Regions from separate parts of the Aquicoccus sp. SU-CL01552 genome, predicted to be linked through region 2. Evidence: riboswitches for the same ligand, from Rfam matches in the RefSeq annotation. Region 2 holds a riboswitch; the other holds the start of a gene.
The links. Region 2 has a riboswitch for thiamine pyrophosphate ahead of thiB (thiamine ABC transporter substrate binding subunit). Riboswitches for the same ligand answer to the same signal wherever they lie in the genome.
Positions count from the first base shown of each region.

Region 1: another riboswitch for thiamine pyrophosphate. It lies ahead of thiD (bifunctional hydroxymethylpyrimidine kinase/phosphomethylpyrimidine kinase); the one in region 2 lies ahead of thiB (thiamine ABC transporter substrate binding subunit).

Region 1 is NZ_BAABWV010000014.1:92,238-101,409, reverse strand. Features, by position in the region: gene ABWV23_RS15975 (phosphoribosyltransferase) at 1-615, opposite strand, end outside; gene ABWV23_RS15970 (ABC transporter permease) at 764-1,495, opposite strand; gene ABWV23_RS15965 (ABC transporter ATP-binding protein) at 1,492-2,217, opposite strand; gene ABWV23_RS15960 (TenA family protein) at 2,214-2,885, opposite strand; gene ABWV23_RS15955 (ABC transporter substrate-binding protein) at 2,882-3,817, opposite strand; gene ABWV23_RS15950 (ThiF family adenylyltransferase) at 3,814-4,797, opposite strand; gene ABWV23_RS15945 (thiamine phosphate synthase) at 4,794-5,390, opposite strand; gene ABWV23_RS15940 (thiazole synthase) at 5,387-6,157, opposite strand; gene thiS (sulfur carrier protein ThiS) at 6,159-6,353, opposite strand; gene ABWV23_RS15930 (FAD-dependent oxidoreductase) at 6,337-7,314, opposite strand; gene thiD (bifunctional hydroxymethylpyrimidine kinase/phosphomethylpyrimidine kinase) at 7,311-8,114, opposite strand; TPP riboswitch at 8,169-8,269, opposite strand; gene ABWV23_RS15920 (hypothetical protein) at 8,416-8,694, opposite strand; gene ABWV23_RS15915 (ATP-binding protein) at 8,800-9,172, opposite strand, start outside.
Region 2 is NZ_BAABWV010000007.1:102,525-111,696, reverse strand. Features, by position in the region: gene ABWV23_RS10075 (Lon protease family protein) at 1-2,061, opposite strand, end outside; gene ABWV23_RS10070 (glutathione S-transferase) at 2,151-2,756, opposite strand; gene ABWV23_RS10065 (FMN-binding negative transcriptional regulator) at 2,815-3,444, opposite strand; gene ABWV23_RS10060 (thiamine ABC transporter ATP-binding protein) at 3,633-4,325, opposite strand; gene ABWV23_RS10055 (ABC transporter permease family protein) at 4,312-5,871, opposite strand; gene thiB (thiamine ABC transporter substrate binding subunit) at 5,847-6,824, opposite strand; TPP riboswitch at 6,860-6,970, opposite strand; gene aroC (chorismate synthase) at 7,064-8,179, shown strand; gene ABWV23_RS10040 (AEC family transporter) at 8,189-9,133, shown strand.

The DNA.
Region 1 (9,172 bases), on a different contig from region 2:
GGCGATCACCGCCTCGTCCTCGACCGGACCGAACTGGCGGTAATGGGCACCCACCGCCCAGAACTCCTGCGGGGTTTCCAGGCAGATCAGTCGCTCGGTCTCGGCCTCGAGCTGGGGCACCATGTCTGCGGGCGCCACCGGCACCGCGACCCAGATCGCCGCCGGTCCCTGCGCCCGCAGCGCCCGGATCGCCACCCGCACCGTCGCCCCGGTGGCGATGCCGTCATCGACGATGATTGCCGTCCGGCCCGCGACCGGCACCGGTGCGCGCCCGGGCAGGTAGCGGACACGGCGCGCCTCGATCTCCTGCTTCAGCACCTCGATCCGTCCGGTGAAATCCGCCTCGCTCAACCCGGCGGCCCGCAGGAGCGCAGTGTTGAACAGCGTGACCGGGGCCGGCCCATCGACGATGGCCCCGGCGGCCAGTTCCTCATGCCCCGGCATCCCGATCTTGCGCACCAGCACCAGGTCCAGCGGCGCCCCCAGCGCCCCGGCGACCGCCACCCCCAGTGGCACGCCACCGCGCGGCAGCGCCAGCACCACCGGGTTGTCCGGCGCGGCCCGGACCACCGCCGTGGCCAGTTGTCGTCCCGCGTCGTCTCGATCGTGAAACATGTTGCGGCCTTTCCCTTCGCCCTGGCCGCCTCACTATGCCCTGCCCTGCGCCCTCGGGCCAGCCCGACGCCCCTGCATCAGGACAGGGCGCCGCGCCGCCCCCTTGGCCTTCTGCGCCCTCTGCCCCTTGTCGGTAACGGGGAACCCGTCAGGCGCCCCAAAACCGCCGACAGAGCGCATCGACGGCGGCATGGAGGAGGCAGGTCAGACCTGCCAGCACGATCAGCGCGGCGAACATCAGGTCGATCTTGGCGCGGCCATTCGCGAGCAGCATGAGATAACCGAGACCGCCGGACGCCCCGACCCATTCGCCGATGATCGCGCCGATGGGGGCATAGACGGCCGCCAACCGCAGGCCCGAGGCGAAACCGGGCATCGCGGCAGGCACCCGGATACGCCAGAGGATGCGGGTCGGGGAGGCATCCATCACCCGGGCCAGCTCCAGCCAGCCGGGCGGCACCCGCATCAGCGCGTCGAAAAACGCCGAGGTGACGGGAAAGTAGATGATCAGCAGCGCCATCGCGACCTTGGACCACAGCCCGTAGCCGAACCACAGCGTCAGGATCGGAGCCAGCGCGAAAACCGGGATCGCCTGGCTGAAGACCAGCATCGGGCGCAGCAGCGACCGCGCCAGCGGCGAGGCGACCAGCAGGATCGCCGTGGCAAAACCCAGAACCGCCCCGAGCCCGAGGCCGACAAGCACCTCGACGGCGGTGACCAGCGCGTGCTCGAAGATGAGTGCGCGGCTGGCCCAGAGCGTCGCAAGGACGCGCTGCGGGCCGGGCAGGATGAAGCGCGGCAGATCCCCCAGCGTGACCACCGCCTGCCAGGCCAGCAGCGCCACGAGCGCGGCACCGGAAATGCGCGCGACCCGTCTCATACCGCCTCCATCAGCAACCGCAACAGCCGCCCCTGGAAGGCGAGCGTCTCGGGCGCATCGTAAAGGCGCGGCGTGGCGGTCTCGGGCGGAGTGACATCGGTGATCCCCTCGCGCGTCAACAGCAGCACGCGGTGCCCCAGCCGCGCGGCCTCGGCGGCGTCATGGGTGACGTGCAGGACGGTGCGGCCCGCCAGCACTTCGGCGGCGAGATCCTGCATCCGCGCCCGCGATCTTGCGTCAAGCGCCGAAAACGGTTCGTCCAGCAGCACCACCGGCCGATCCTCCATCAGCGTCCGGGCAAGCGCCACCCGCTGCCGCTGACCGCCCGACAGGGCCTGCGGCCGCTTGCAGGCATGTGCGGCAAGGCCGACCCGCTCCAGCACCGCGCGGGCCCGGTCCGTTTGTGGTGCCGTGCCGCGCAGGCGCGCACCGAGGGTGACGTTGCCCATCGCGTCGAGCCAGGGCATCAGCAGATCGCTCTGCGCCATCAGGGCCACCCGCCCGGCCAGCGGCATCCCGTCGCCCGCCGCCACCTCGCCCTCGAACGCGATCTCGTCGCCGAGCCCGGCGAGCAGCCGCAGGATCGTCGACTTGCCCACGCCCGAGGGGCCGAGCAGGCAGGTCCATGCCCCGGCCGGCGCCTCGAGGGACACCGGGCCAAAGATCGGCACCCCTTCGATTGTCGCGCGCCCGGTCAGGCGCAGCGCTGGCGCACCCCTCATGCCGACAGGCCCATGCCCCAGAAATCCACCTCGAGCCGGGTCGCCATCTCGAAACGGGCGCAGAGGCGCGACCAGCGGGGGTTGTATTCGGGCGCCGCGCCCAGCCGCCGCGCGACCGCCCCGTCGATCAGCGCACCGACCTCGCGGCAGGTGCCTTGATAGTCCGCGCCGGCATAGGTGGCGATCCAATCGGCATAGGGGGTGTCGCCCGCCGCGTCGGCAAGCCGGGCGCCGATCTCGCCATAGCCCAGCACGCAGGGCGCGAGGGCAGCCATCAGATCCAGAAAGTCCCCGGAGTGACCGGCGTCGAGGACATAGCGGGTATAGGCAAGGTTCTGCGGCGCCTCGCGGGCGGCGAACAACGCGTCCTCCGATATCCCCTCGGCGGCGCAGGTCTCGACATGCAGGCGCATTTCCTGGTCCAGCAGGGCGTGGACGGTGGCGGCACAGGCGCGCATTTCCTCCAGCGTTTCGGCCTTGGTCACGGCCAGCGCCCAGGCACGGGAGAAATGGACGAGGAAGACATAGTCCTGCACCAGATAGCGCAGGAAACCCGCGCGCGGCAGGGTGCCATCCGCCAGCCCCGCGACAAAGGCGTGCCGCGTATAGGCCCGCCAAGTATCGCCGGCCGCGTCCCGCCAGAGCGGAAAGGTGCTGCCGTAGCTCATTGCGCCCCCAGGTCGATCGCGAGGTCAGAAACCGGGCGTACCCCCTCGACCAGGCCGGCCTCGTTGAGGAGCGCCTCGAAACGGGCATAGCGCCCCGCGTCCAGCGCCTCGGGGCGCAGGGCAAAGCGCGGGATGGTGTCGGCCCAGGCCATTTCGTTCAGATCGTCCTGCAACTCGGTCGAGGTGGCGGCAAAGACCTCCCAGCTCTCTTGCGGGTGATTGACGATGAACTGCGTGGCCTTTTCCGTCGCGGCGAGGAACCGGCGGATCATGTCCCGGTCCATCATCTCGGGGTTGGCGACATAGATCAGCTCGTCATAGGCGGGCAGCCCCTCTTCCTCGAGGTAGAAGCAGCGACCGGCAACCTCTTCGATCTCCATCTGGTTCAGCTCGAAGTTGCGAAAGGCGCCGATCACGGCGTCGACCTGCCCGGCCATCAGCGCGGGCGAGAGCGACCAGTTGACGTTGACCAGCTCGATGTCGTCCATCGCCAGACCGTTCTCTGCGAGGATCGCGGAAAGCAGCGCCTCTTCGACGCCCGCCACCGAAAAGCCGACCTTGCGCCCCTTGAGGTCCGCGATCTTTTCGACCGGGCCGTCGTCCAGCACCAGCAGGCAGTTGAGCGGTGTGGCCACCAGCGTGCCGACACGGACCAGCGGCATCCCCTCGGCCACCTGCAGATGCAGTTGCGGCTGGTAGGAGATGGCCAGATCGGCGCGCCCGGCGGCGGCCATCTTGGGCGGATCGGCCGGATCGGCGGGGGCGATCACCTCGACCTCCAGCCCGGCATCGGCAAAGTATCCGTTTTCCTCGGCGATCACGATCGGCCCGTGGTCGGGGTTCACGAACCAGTCGAGCACGACGGTCATCTTGTCCTGTGCAAGGGCGGGCGTCGCGATCAGCAGCGCGAGCGCGGTCAGTGTGGATTTCATCGGGTGTCTCCGGTTGGGTCGCCCAGGGCGACGAGGTGAATGTCTCCGTCCCAGACCGCCGCCAGCCGCTCGGCCGCCGCCCATGACCGCAGGCCCGAGCGGCAACACAGCACCGCGCGCTGGCCGGTGGCGGGGGTGGGGCCGTCCGGCCCGAAGGCCGCGACCGGCAGGCGGCGCGCGGCGGGATGGGCAAGGGGCGCTTCCTGTTCGCTGCGCAGATCTACGACGAAATCGGCATGGCTGATCCGCGAGGGCGCGAGAAAGCGAGGTTGGCGCGCGGGTTCCGGCGCGCCACTGAAATCGAAACCGCCAAAGCGGAAAGAGCGCGCATCAAACGTGACAAGCCGGCCCAGCGGCGCGGGCCGGATGCCCGCCAGCAGCGCCACCGCCATCTGCGCCTGCAGCGCACCCAAGACGCCGACGACCGGCCCGAGAACACCGTCTTCGGCGCAGGAACCGGCCCGCCCCGGCAAGTCGGGAAACACTGCTCGCAGGCTCGGGGCGCCGCCGCAGAACGCGCCGGCATAGCCCTCGGTCCCGGTGACCGAGGCGCTGACCAGGGGGCGCGCCCCGGCCCGGCAGCTGTCGGACAGGATGTAGCTCACCGCGAAACTGTCGGCGCAGTCGAGCACGAGGTCGGCCCCCTCGCAGAGCGCGCTGGCGTTCTCGGGGTCGAGCGCGGCAACCACCGGCTCGACGATGCAATCCGGGTTCAGCGCGGTGATGGCGGCAGCGGCGGCCTCGGCCTTGGGCCGCCCAATGTCCGCGCCGCGAAAGAGGGTCTGGCGGTGCAGGTTTGTCACCTCCACCCGGTCAGGATCGACCAGCCGGATATGCCCGACCCCCGCGCCGCCGAGATATTGCAGCACCGGCGCGGCCAGCCCGCCGCCGCCAACGGCCAAGACCCGCGCCGCGCGCAGGCGGGCCTGCCCCTCTGGCCCCAGCTCGGGCACGGCGACCTGGCGGGCATAGCGGTTCATCGCGTTGCCCCAATCCATTGGCGCACACGTCCCTCGGGATCGTCGTTGAGGGTGATGTCAGTGACCGCCGAGACGATATCGGCCCCGGCCGCAAAGGCACCGGCCGCCCGCGCAACACTCATCCCGCCGATCGCCACCAGCGGCAGGTCGCCCACCAGCCGTTTCCACTCGGTGAGGCGGTCGAGGCCCTGCTGCTCCCATTTCATCTTTTTCAGGATCGTCGGATAGACCGGCCCCAGCGCCACGTAATCGGGGCCGAGCGAAAGCGCACGATCAAGCTCTGCATGGTCATGGGTGCTGAGGCCCAGCTTCAGGCCGGCCCGGCGGATCGCGGGCAGATCGGCGGTATCCAGATCTTCCTGCCCCAGGTGCACCCAGTCACAGCCCAGATCGATGGCAATGCGCCAGTGATCGTTGACCACCAGCACGGCCCCCTGCGCCCGGCACAGCGCCTGCGCGCGGCTGATCATTTGCCGAAGCTCCGCCTCCGGAACCTCCTTGATCCGCAGCTGCACCAGCTTCACGCCGAGCGGCAACATCCGCTCCAGCCAGTCCGGGCTGTCGAAGATCGGGTAAAAACGATCAAGGCTCATGTCAGGAACGCCTTGCCGATCACCGGGGTCGAGGGCGCTGCCATGTCGCGCGGCTCCATCGGATCGGCCTCATGGGCAAGTCGACCGGCCTCGACCGCCCGCGCAAACCCCTCGGCCATCGCCGCCGGATCGCCGGCCTTGGCCACGGCGGTGTTCAACAGCACGGCGTCGAACCCCATCTCCATCGCCATCGCCGCCTGGCTGGGCAGCCCGAGCCCGGCATCGACCACCATCGGCACGTCGGGAAACTGCGCCCTGAGCGTGCGCAACCCGTAGATATTCGTCAGCCCCAGCCCGGTGCCGATGGGCGCCCCCCAGGGCATCAGAACCTCGCAGCCCGCCGAGAGCAGGCGGTCGGCCAAGACCACGTCCTCGGTGGTATAGGGAAACACCTTGAACCCCTCCTCGACCAGGATACGCGCGGCCTGCACCAGCGCGAACGGATCGGGCTGGAGCGTGTCGGCATGGCCGATCACCTCGAGCTTGATCCAGGGCGTGTCGAACAGCTCGCGCGCCATCTGCGCGGTAGTCACCGCCTCGCGGACGGAATGGCAGCCGGCGGTGTTGGGCAAAAGCGCCACGCCCAACTCGCGCACCAGGTCCCAAAAGGCTGCGCCGGCCCGTTCGCCACCGGCCTCGCGGCGGACGGACACAGTGGCAATCCCGGCGCCCGAGCGGCGAAACGCCTCGGCCAGCACGCTGGGCGAAGGGTATTGCGCCGTCCCCAGCATCAGGCGCGAGGCGATTTCGGTTCCGTAAAACTGCATCTCAGCCCCCCTGCCGCGGCGCGACGATCTCGACCCGGTCACCGGGGGAAAGGGCCACATCGCGCGCCGACGCGGGCACGAAGGCCTCGTTGACGGCGGTAGCAACCTTAGCGTCGCCATAGCCGAGCTCTTCGAGGATGGTGGCGAGCGTCCCTTCCCGCACCTCGGTCTCGGTGCCGTTAATCATGATCTTCATGCCAAAACTCCGGTTTTGTGCCGTCGCAGGCCGCCTCCACCGCCATCCGCGCCAGGACGGGCGCGAGCAGGAAACCGTGGCGGAAAAGGCCGTTGACGTGGATGGTCTGGCCGCGCTGACTGACGCGGGGCAGGTTGTCGGGAAAGGCGGGGCGCGCATCGGCGCCGATCTCCACCAGCTCGGCCTCGCCGAAGGCCGGGTGCAGCGCATAGGCGGCCGAGAGCAGTTCGAGCGCCGAGCGGACGCTTCGACGGCGATCGTCGCTCTCGATCTGCGTCGCGCCCAGCATGAACAGCCCGTCGCCGCGTGGAACGACGTAAAGCGGAAAGCGCGGGTGCAACAGCCGCACCGGGCGGCGCAGACGGATGTCGGGGCTGCGCAGCAGCACCGTCTCGCCCTTGACCCCGCGCAGGTCGGAAAGGCTGTCCCGCGCCGCAAGCCCGCGACAGTCGAAGGTCAGGCCATCGGGGCGGCCGGTCTCGGCGATAAAGGTGACGCCGGCCTGTTCCAGCCGGTCGCGCAGGTGGTTGAGCGCCAGGCGCGGCGTGAGATGCGCCTCATCGACAACATGCAGCGCCCGGTCGAACCGGCCACCGAGGTCGGGTTCCAATTCGGCCAGCGCCGAGGCATCCAGACGCCTGTACCCTTCGATCCGCCGTGCGAAACGGTCAAGCTCGCGCCGGTCCCGGTCAAGCGTCACGACGAGGGTCCCGAACCGTTCGACGGTCACCCCCTGCCGTTCCCACCATTCGGCGGCCTGTTTGCCCAGCCGCACCACCGGTTCCTCGGCCGTTTCGCCCTCGCAGAACGGGGCCAGCATCCCGCCGGCCCACCAGGAACAGCCATGCGGACCGGGCCGGGGGGCGGGGTCGAAAACCGTCACCTCGCAGCCCCGCGCGACCAGTTCGGTCGCCACGCAAAGCCCGGCGACCCCGGCGCCGATGACCGTCGCCCGCGTCATGTCCAGACCTCGTGAAAATGGTGGACGGGACCGTGACCCTCGCCGATCCCCAGCCCGTCGGCCGCGCCGATCGCGCCGTGCAGCCAGACCTGCGCACGCCGTACCGCCGGTTCGACCCCGACCCCTTTTGCCAGTTCTGCCGCGACGGCCGAGGACAGGCTGCATCCCGTCCCGTGGGTGTTGCGCGTGACAAGCCGGGGCTGCTCCATCGCCACGACGCCGGATGCTGTTACCAGCCGGTCGATGCAACTCGGCCCCTCGGCATGGCCGCCCTTCATCAGCACCGCCCGCGCGCCGAGCCCGCACAGCGCACGCCCCTGCGCCTCGGCCTCCGTCGCATCGCGCGCCGGGTTGCAGCCCAACAGGCGGGCGGCTTCGGGAAGGTTGGGCGTCAGCACGTCCGCGCGGGGCAACAGCCTTTCGATCAGCGCCGCCTCGGCCTCCCGCGCCAGCAGCGCATCGCCGGATTTCGCCACCATCACCGGGTCGAGCACGACCGGGCCGTCGTAGTCCTTGATCGCGGAGGCGACCGCCTCGACGATCTCGGACGAGGCCAGCATCCCGATCTTGATCGCCGCTGGCGGGATGTCGTCGAGCACCGCGCGGATCTGCGCCACGACCATCGCGGGCGGTACCGGCTCGACCGCAAACACGCCGCGGGTGTTCTGTGCCGTAATCGCGGTGATCGCGCTGGTGCCATAGACCCCGAGCGCCGAGAAGGTCTTCAGATCGGCCTGGATGCCCGCGCCTCCGCCGCTGTCGGAGCCTGCTATGGTCAGTGCGGATGTTGTCTTCTTCATCGCTTCCTCCACCAACGACGGGAGGAGGAAGAAAAGGCGGCAGCCTACGGCCAAGCCAGATCATGCTCCGTTCCCTACGCCGGTATTGCCCGGATCAGGTTCGATGGGTCAGCTTGCGCCTCTCAGCCCCTGACGGGGCACCCCAACGGATTCGGGGTATCCGTAGCAGCCGACGAGAGGCGCTTCAACCCAAGCCTGACCGGGCACCATCCCCTGTTGGGGCGATGCGGAGGCGATCGGGATCGGAGCGAACGCGGATTTCATCTGGCAGCTGATCCTGACAAAGCGGCCCGGGGATTGGTCAGATCCGTGTCGTGTCTGTCACACCGATAATGCGCAGCGCGGCCCCCTTGATGGAGCGCAGGGCCTCCGCATCACGGGCACCGCGCGCCAGAACGCGGAACCCGACGGTCAAGGCGACCAGTGACCGGGCCGCGCCCTCCGTGTGGATATCTGCGCCGATCTGCCCCGACGCCTTGGCCGCTTCGATCCTGCGACCAAAGAACGCCTCGAGCTTGCCGAGCGCCCTGGTCACGATCTGCTGGATACCGAAGGTTGCATAACGGCTGCCACGGTTCACGCCCCTCCCCTTTACCAGATCGGCAATGGAGGTCGCCTCGCCCCCCTTGACCGACAACACCCCTGAGCCCTGCCCCACGCGTCGGACCGCCTGGCATGCCCCTCGTCAGGTCGAGGAAATGTCAGACGGTGCAGATACCGCCGAACTGTCTGTCGGCAACCTGACGGAGGCCTGGAAACCGGACGACGCCCCAGGGCGCGGAGACTGCAGCACCAGCGGGCTTCCGATCCGGTCTGCGATGGCGGCAACGATGGCAAGGCCCAGCCCGCTGCCATCGCTGCTTGCGTCCGCACGTTCGAACCGCGCCGTCAACTGGTCGAGCGTTTCGCGGGACAGTACCGGCCCGTCATTGGCGACCACCAACTGCCCATCCGAGGTCAGGGTCACGTCGATCAAAGCGTCTGCCGCCCCATGGCGCAGGGCGTTCTCCACCAGGTTCCGACAGAGAATCCCGAAGGCGTCCGGATCGAGATCGGAC
Region 2 (9,172 bases):
GGCAAGCGGCAGCCCGGACAGCGAGGAGATCAGCGCGAAAAGCTCCGCCGCCGAGGCGCTGTCGCCATCGACGCCGCCATAGCTCTGTTCGAACACGAGGCTGGCCTGCAGCGAGAACGGCACGTCGAGCGCATAGGTCGAGCTGAGATAGCCCGACAGGATCAGCACCCCCTTGGAATGCAGCGGGCCGCCCAGTTCCACCTCGCGCTCGATGTCGATCAGCTTGCCGCTGCCCATGCGGGTGCGGGCGGTGATCCGTGCCGGCCGCCCGAAACGATAACCGCCCAGCCCAATCACCGAGAGCCCGTTGACCTGGCCCACCTGCGCCCCCTCGGTGTCGATCAGGATGGTCTTTCGCGTCACCATCTCGCGCATGCGGTCCTTGATCCGCGATGCGCGGCGGTCGGCCTGCTGCACGGCCTTTTCCACATCCTCGGCCTCGATGGTCTCGCGCCGGTTCCGGTCGGCATAGTGATCGGCCTCGCGCAGGATATCGCCCAGCGCGCCGAGGTGCAGCGACAGCTTGCCGGCATCCTCGGCCAGGCGCACCGCCTCGTCCATGAGCCGCGCCACGCCGCCGGCCGAGACCGGGCGCAGCCCGTCACTGGCCGCGCGCGCCCCGAGGACGCGGGCGAACAACGCCTGGCTTTCGGGGCTGCGGTCGATGCTCTCCTCGAAATCGGCCTGCAGCTTGAACAGTTCGGCGAAATCCGGGTCGAGCGTGATCAGCGCCGCGTAGAGCATCCGGTCGCCGATCAGCACCACCCGCAGGTTCATCGGGATCGGATCCGGCTCCAGCGAGGTGGTGGACACCAGGCTGAGCCGCTCTCCCATCGAGGTGATGGTGATCGATTCGCTTTGCAGGCATTGCTTGAGCGCGGGCCAGGCCATCGGTTCGGTCAGCAGCCGGCGCGCGTCCAGCACCAGGTAGCCGCCGTTGGCGCGATGCAGCGCACCGGGCTTGATCATCATGAAGCTGGTGATCAGCGCGCCCATCTGCTGTGCATGTTCGATCCGCCCGGTCAGCCGGTCGAGGGTCGGCAGATCCTCGGTCTCCAGCGGGGCGCCGCGTGCCTCGCCCTCCGCGCGGGTGACCATGACGTTGACCATGTACCGCTGGAACACCGGGTTGCTGTGCGCCTTGTGCACCGATTCGGGAAACGGCCCGTCGGCCTGTTCGGGTTGCTGCATCACCGCAAGGAACATCTCGGCGTTGCCGGTCATGTCCTGCTCGACCGTGGCCAGGTACTCCTGCACCGGGTCCAGCCCGGCAAAGGCGTCGCGTGCCTCGCGCAGGCGCGACGAGACCACCTCGCCCAGCATCTCGGCGTTCAGCGCCTCGATCCGGCGGCGGCGTTCGCGGTCGAGCTTTGGGGCGTTGCGCAGGATCTCGGACAGCTCGGTCTGCAGCCGGCCGATCTTTTCCTCGATCTCCTTCTGCTCGGCCTCCGGCAGGGTCTCGAAATGGTCCGACTTGACCACCTCGCCATCCTTGATCGCGGTCAGCATGATGCCCATCGGCGTACGCATCAGCGCGATGTTCTCGGCCTTGGCCTTGTCGGCAAACTCCGACATGGCGTGCTCCTGCTGCTCACCAAACTCCTCGTTGATGGCCCGGCTGGCCGCCTGGTAATCGTCGGATTCGAACAGCGCCGCGATGTCGATCGCCAGGTCGTCGACCACGTCCTCCATCTCGTCCTTGAGCCTGCGCGCCACTCCCGGCGGCAGCCGCAACGCGCGCGGCCGATGCGGCGCGTCGAAGTTGTTGACATAGGCCCAGTCGTCGGGCTCGGGCAGGGTGGCGGCATGTTTTGCCAGGTAGGTATCGACCGAGGCGCGCCGCCCGGTGCCCGGCGGCCCCTGCACGAAGAGGTTGAAATCCGCCGCGCGCATCCCGGCGGCCAGCCCGATCGCCTCGATCGCGCGGTCCTGCCCGATCAACCCCTCAAGCGGCTCCAGCTCTGCCGTGGTGGCAAATCCGAGGTCGGCCGGATCACAGCTCCGGCGAAGCGTTTCCACGGCGACCGGTTCGATGGCGTCGGTGTGCGCGGTATCGGTCATTGGCATCCCTTCCTTACCTTTCGCGATCCTGACCCGGCGCAAACGGCCGGACCATGATCTGCGTCAAGCGCGGCGCGGACCCCGCCGCCTCAGCTGTCCGGGCGCGTCGCCACCATCGTCGGGCGTTGTTCGAACCCGGCGAACCAGTCGGCCAGGTCCGGCGCCGCGCCGCGCCAGTCGCGGTCGCCGTGGCGGAAATCGAGATAGCCCAGCGCGCAGCCCACCGCGATCTGCGCCATGTCGAGCGGCCCGTCGAGCTGGTCGAGCCAGCGATCGTTCACCGCCTTGACCGCCGTCATCGCCTTGGTCCACTGCGCCTCGATCCAGGGGGGGTAATGCAGCGCCTCGGGGCGCACGCGGCCCTCGTAGACCATCAGCACGGCGGCCTCGAGAATGCCGTCGGCGGTGGCCTCCAGCGTCAGCACGTCCCAGAGCCGGTTCTCGGGATACAGCCCGGCCCGCGCGCGGGCGTCGAGAAAGCGGGTGATCACCCGGCTGTCATGCAGCGCGCGGCCATCCTCCAGCACCAGCGCCGGGATCTTGCCCAGCGGGTTGGCCGCCCAGACCGCCTCGGCCGTGTTCACCGGCGTGGTGGCCACCTCGACCTCTTCGACATCGTCGCTCTGGCCGGTTTCCCCGATCAGCACCCTGACCTTGCGGACAAAGGGCGAGGCGGGGGACATGATCAGTTTCATCGGGCGCTCCGTTCGCTGTGTTCGGAGGCAGCCTAAGACCGCGCGCGGCGCCTGTCCATCATTCGCCCGCCAGGTCGCGCATGAGTCGCGCCAGCGTCGACACCTCGGAACCGACACCGCCGCCGGCGACCCCCTCGGCCGCCCCGAGGCGGGCCGCCTCCGGCTTGTTCTGGGCCAGTTTCCAGGTACCGTCGATCGCCTCGATCCGCAGCCGCACCGGCACGATCATCCGCATCAGCCGCGCCAGCGCCTCCGCCTCCATCTTGTCGGCCCGCCAGTCCGGCTTGGGTGCCAGCCGCGCCTCGAATTCCGCCGAGAGCCGGTCGAGAAAGCCGCGCAACTCTGAATCGGCGCATGGCTCCAGCTGCCCGGTCAGATGCACCGCGACATAGTTCCAGGTCGGTACCTGGTCCGCCATCCCGTACCAGTCGGGCGAGACATAGCCATCCGGCCCGCTGACCGCGATCCGCGCCGGCACCGGCGCGGCGATCGCCCGCGCGATGGGGTTGGACCGAACCAGGTGCAGCTCGGCGGTGGCGGCGTCCTCCGACAGCACGAAGGGCACGTGGCTCAGCATGGGCGCACCGCCCTGCGGATCGCTCACCGCCAGCACGCCGAAGCCGCGGTCACGGGCGAAGCCGATGTTCCGGGCGGCATCGGCATTGCGATAGATCGGGTTGGGGTGCATCGGCCTCTCCTGCGTCGCGGTATGCTGGACCGGCGCCGCGCGGCTTGGCAAGGGCGCGCCCCGCTTCTTCTCTTTGCAAGTACTCCGGGGGTGAGGCCGCAGGCCGAGGGGGCAGCGCCCCCTACCCCCCCTGGGCTACGCCCGTTCGGCGCTGAAACCAGTCCACTGGACTGATTTCCGAGCGCGCCTCACCCAAGGTACGCCTTCAAGGCCGGCGGCGGGGTGTCGAGCAAATCGGCGGTCGGCTGCGGCGGATGCGCCACCCCCTCGGCCACCAGGATCGCCTGATCGGTGATGCGGCGGGCGTCTTCGGGATCGTGGCTGATCATCAGCAGCGTGGCGCCGGTTTCCGCCGCCAGGTCCGCGACCAGGTCCAGCATCTCGGTCTTGAGCGCCGGGCCCAGCGCGGCAAAGGGTTCGTCGAGCAGCAGCAAGGGCCGGTCCTGCAACAGCACCCGGGCCAGCGCGGCGCGGCTCTGCTGGCCGCCCGACAGCGCGCCGGGCTTGCGATCCTCCATCCCGGCCAATCCGACGCGGGCCAGCGCGGTGGTCACGCGCTCTTTCTGCTCCGCGCTCAGCCGCAGATCGGGGCGCAACCCAAGGCCCGCGTTCTGCGCCACGGTGAGATGCGGAAACAGGTTGCCGTCCTGGAACAACATGGCGACGGGCCGCGCGCCCGGTGCCGCGCCGGTGATGTCGCGCCCGTCCCAGAGAAGGCGGCCCCGTTCCACCCAGCGGAATCCGGCGATCGCCTCGATCAGCGTGGTCTTGCCGGCGCCCGACGGGCCGATGACGGCGACTTTCGCGCCCGGATCAACCTCGAAGTCCGCCGTCACGGTGAACGCCCCGTTGCGGATCACCGCCCCCTCAACCTTCAGCATGCCAGCGCCCCCCGCGGTCGAACATCCAGAACGCCAGCATCGACAGCGCCAGCAGCAACAGCGAGGCCCCCGCCGCCGCCTCCATCCGATAAGCACCCATCAGGCGATAGATCTGCAGCGGCAGCGTCGCCACCTCCGGATCGGCAAACAGCGCGATCACCCCGAGATCCCCCATCGAGAGCGCGGCGGCAAGCCCGGCGGCAAAGCCGATCTGCGGCCGCATCCGGGGCAGCAGCACCAGCCGCAGGAACGGCAGGCCACCCATGTCCAGGCTGACCCCCAGCCGCCCGAAATCGCCGATCACCGCGCGGGCGCGCGGCACCAGGATTCGCAACGCGAAAGGCAGCGCCGAGATCGCGTTGACCAGCGCCGTCACCGGCAGGGCCAGCGCGAAGGGATCGGCAAAGGGATGCACCACGATGAACAGCCCGGTCCCGATCACCAGCGGCGAGACCGCAAGCCCCAGAAGCCCGGCCAGCTCGATCCAGCCGCCGTGCCGGGCCATGGCGATGCTGGCCGCCATCGGCACCGCCAGCAACAGCAGGGTCGCGGTGCTGGCCGCCGCGATCGCGACAGAGGTCCCGGCGGCGCGAAAGACGCTGCCCGGCAGGGACGCGACCCCGGCCAGCCCGTTGACCGCGATCGCCGCCAGCGGCAGCAGCAGGAACAACGCCGCGAGCGTGATCGCCGCACCATCCTGCGCCCGCAACAGGCTGCTCTGCGCATCCCAGCGGCGCAGGGGCCGGTCCAGCCCGGCACCAAAGCCGCCGCCGGGCGCCGCGCGCAGGGCCAGGCCTGCCGCCAGCACGGTCAGCGCGATCTGGATGCACGCCAGCAGCGCCGCGCGGCCTAGGTCGAAATCGAACCGAAACGCCTGGTAGATCGCCAGTTCGACCGTGGTCGCGCGCGGGCCGCCCCCCAAGGTCAGCGCCACCGCAAAAGAGGTCAGGCAGATCGCAAAGACCACCGCCAGCGCGGCGAGCACGGTCCGCGCCAGCATCGGGCGCTCCAGGAGCCGCCAGATCGCCCCCGGCCCGGCGCCCAGATGGGCGGCCAGACGAAAGCGTTCGCTGGGAATCTCCTGCCAGCCCTGCAGGATCAGCCGGGTCGCAAGCGGCAGGTTGAAGAACACATGCGCCAGCACCACCCCGTGCATCCCGTAGATGCGCAGCGGCTCCAGCCCGAATAGGCCCAGCGCCTGGCTGACCCAGCCGGCGCGGCCGAACACCGTGAGCAGGCCCAGCACCGCCACGATCACCGGCAGGATGAAGGGCGCGCCCAGCAGCGTGATCAGCGCCCCGCGCCCGGCGAACCGCCGCCGCGCCAGCGCGCGCGCCACCGGCACCGCCAGCGCCACGCTGATCGCCGCCGAAAGTGCCGCCTGCAGCAGGGTGAACCGCACCGCCTGCCAATCGGCGGGGCCCAGGCCGGTCCCGGCCTCGGCCCGCAGGGCCACGGCGGCAAGCGCCCCCAGGATCAGCACGGCCACGCAAAGCGCCGCGCCGATCCCCGGCCCCGCGCTTAGCGGCTGAGCGCGGTCAGCCATTCGGCCAGCGCCGGATCGCGCAGCGCCGCCGCCTCGTCAGGCGCAAGAAGCAGCGCCTTGTCGGGTGCGATCAGGGTCTCGAACCCCTGCGGCAGCCCGGCCTCGGGCGTCACCGCCGGGTACATCCAGTTGGTGGTGGGCAGCACCGATTGCACCGCGTCCGAGACCATGAACTGCAGGAACTTGTCGGCCAGCTCGGGCTGATCGCTGGCGGCCAGCTTGCCGGCCACCTCGACCTGCATGTAATGGCCCTCGTCGAACCGGGCGGCGGTCTTGCTGCCGTCCTCCTCCGCGATCAGGTGATAGGCCGGCGAGGTGGTGTAAGAGAGCACCATGTCGGCCTCGCCCTCCAAAAACAGCCCATAGGCCTCGGACCAGCCCTTGGTCACGGTGACGATATTGTCCGCCAAGCCGTCCCAGATCGCCGGGGCGTCATCGCCATAAGCCGATTTGACCCACATCAGCAGGCCCAGCCCGGGGGTCGAGCTGCGCGGATCCTGGATCACGATCTTCAGGTCGCTGTCGGCCAGCGCGCGGAAATCGGCGGGCGCCTCCAGCCCCCTGTCGTGGACAAAAGCGAAATAGCCCCAGTCATAGGGCACGAAATCCGCATCGGCCCAGTCGACCGGCAGGTCATAGGTTGCCGTTACCGCATGGGGGGCGAACAACCCGGTGTCGCGCGCCGCCTGGATCAGGTTGGTGTCCAGCCCCAGCACGACATCGGCCTCGCTGCGCGCGCCTTCCAGCCGGATGCGGGCCAGCAGCGCCGCGCCATCCCCGGCACCGACGAATTTCAGATCACAGCCGCAGACCTCCTCGAAGGCCGCCTCGACCGCCGGGCCGGGCCCCCAGTCGGAGATGAAACTGTCATAGGTATAAACGGTCAGTTCGGGCGTGTCGGCAAGCGCCGCCGTCGCCGAAAGCAATCCCGCTGCAAACGTTAGATACTTCATGGCATCCTCCTTTTGCGGCGACAGGGCAAGGGGGATGGAAAACCATGTGCCTTCCCTACGCCGGTATGAGCCGGTTCAGGTTCAACGGGTTCGCCTGCGCATCTCAGCCCTGGACAGCAACGGTCCGGGCACCCCGAGGTAGCCCGCAACCTAGTGCGCGCGCCCGACCCCCGCAAGGCAAAACCCCTTGAGCGCCCCGCCCCGCCCGGCTAGACCGCCGGGCAAAGGAGTGCCGCCCCATGTCCATCAACAGTTTCGGTCATCTCTTCCGCGTCACCACCTGGGGCGAAAGCCACGGACCCGCGCTGGGCGCCACGGTGGACGGCTGCCCGCCCGGCGTGCCGGTGGACGAGGGCATGATCCAGCAATGGCTCGACCGGCGCAAACCGGGCACCAGCCGCTACACCACCCAGCGGCGCGAACCGGACGCGGTGAAAATCCTGTCGGGGGTGTTCGAGGGCCAGACCACCGGCACCCCGGTGCAACTGATGATCGAGAACACCGACCAGCGCTCCAAGGATTACTCCGAGATCATGGAGAAGTTCCGCCCCGGTCACGCCGACATCACCTATTGGCAGAAATACGGCATCCGCGATTACCGCGGTGGCGGCCGCTCCTCGGCGCGGGAAACGGCGGCGCGGGTCGCCGCCGGCGGGCTGGCGCGGGCGGCGCTGGCAAAACTGGCGCCCGATTTGCAGATCACCGGCTACATGACCCGGATCGGCCCGCAGGAGATCGACCGCGAACGCTTCGATTGGGACCAGATCGGCGAAAACCCGTTCTGGTGCCCCGACGCGCAGGCCGCCGGGGACTGGGCCGATTACATGGACGCGCTGCGCAAGTCCGGCAACTCGGTCGGCGCCGTGGTCGAAGTGGTGGCGCGCGGCGTGCCGGCGGGCCTCGGCGCGCCGGTCTATGGCAAGCTCGACACCGACCTGGCCGCCGCGATGATGTCGATCAACGCGGTCAAGGGCGTCGAGATCGGCGAGGGCATGGGTGCGGCCACGCTCACCGGCGAGGACAACGCCGACGAGATCTTCATGGGCAACGACGGCAAGCCGGTGTTTTCGTCGAACCATGCCGGCGGCATCCTCGGAGGCATCTCCACCGGGCAGGACGTGGTGGTGCGTTTCGCGGTCAAGCCGACCTCGTCGATCCTCAAGACCCGCCAGACCATCACCAAGTCCGGCGAGGCGGCCGAGATCATCACCAAGGGCCGCCACGACCCCTGCGTCGGCATCCGCGCCGTCCCGGTGGGCGAAGCGATGATGGCCTGCGTGATCCTCGATCATATCCTGCTGAACCGCGGCCAGGTCGGCGGCGCGGTGGGCGAAACGCGCGGCCGCATCGGCTGAGCCCGCCGCATGAACGACATCCTCGGCATCACCTTTCCGATCTACGCCGCCGTCGCCATCGGCTACGCGGTGGTGCGACTGGGCTGGTTCAAGCCGCAGGACATGGCGGTGCTGGGGAAATACGTGCTGAACGTGGCGCTTCCGGCGCTGCTGTTCAACGCGGTGGCCGGGCGCGACCTGGGCGAAGTGCTGCACCCGGGCTACCTGCTGGTGATGGCCACCGGCGGGCTGGCGACCATCGCCGCCGCCTGGCTGTGGTTCAGCGTCACAGCCCCGGACAAGCCGCGCCGCGCGCTGGCGGTGATGGGGGCGTCCTGCCCCAATTCCGGCTTTGTCGGCTACCCGGTGCTGCTGCTGGTGCTGCCGGACCTGGCCGGGGTGATCCTGGCGCTGAATTTCCTGGTCGAGAACATCCTGATCATCCCGCTCGGCCTGGTGCTGATGGACCTCGCCGCAGGGCGCGGCGGCGGATCGCCGCTGCGGCTGGTCGGCAGGGCGCTGCTGGACCTGCTCAAGCGCCCGATGGTGATCGGGCTGTTGCTGGGGTTGGCTGCCTCCGCCTCCGGGCTGACGCTCCCCGCGCCAATGGACCGCCTGATGGGAATGCTGGCCGCCTCGGCCGCCGCGCTGTCGCTCATCGTGATCGGCGGCTCGCTGGTGGGGCTGCCGATGAAGGGCAACAAGTTGCTGGCCGGCCAGATCGCCGCCGCCAAGCTGCTGCTGCACCCGGCGATGATCGCGCTGGCCGCGCTGGCGCTGCCGCTGCTCGGGCTCGCCGCACTGAGCGATGAGATGCGGATCGCCGCCATCCTCTCGGCGGCGATGCCGATGTTCGGCATCTATACCGTGCTGGCGCAGGAACGCGGCCTCGGCGGGGCGGCCTCGATCGCCATGCTGGTGGCGACCTCGGGCGCCTTCGTCACGCTCAGCGCGCTGCTGTTCTGGCTGATCTGAGCCGGCCGGATCCCGACAGGGAAGGCGGCGGGCGCCTCC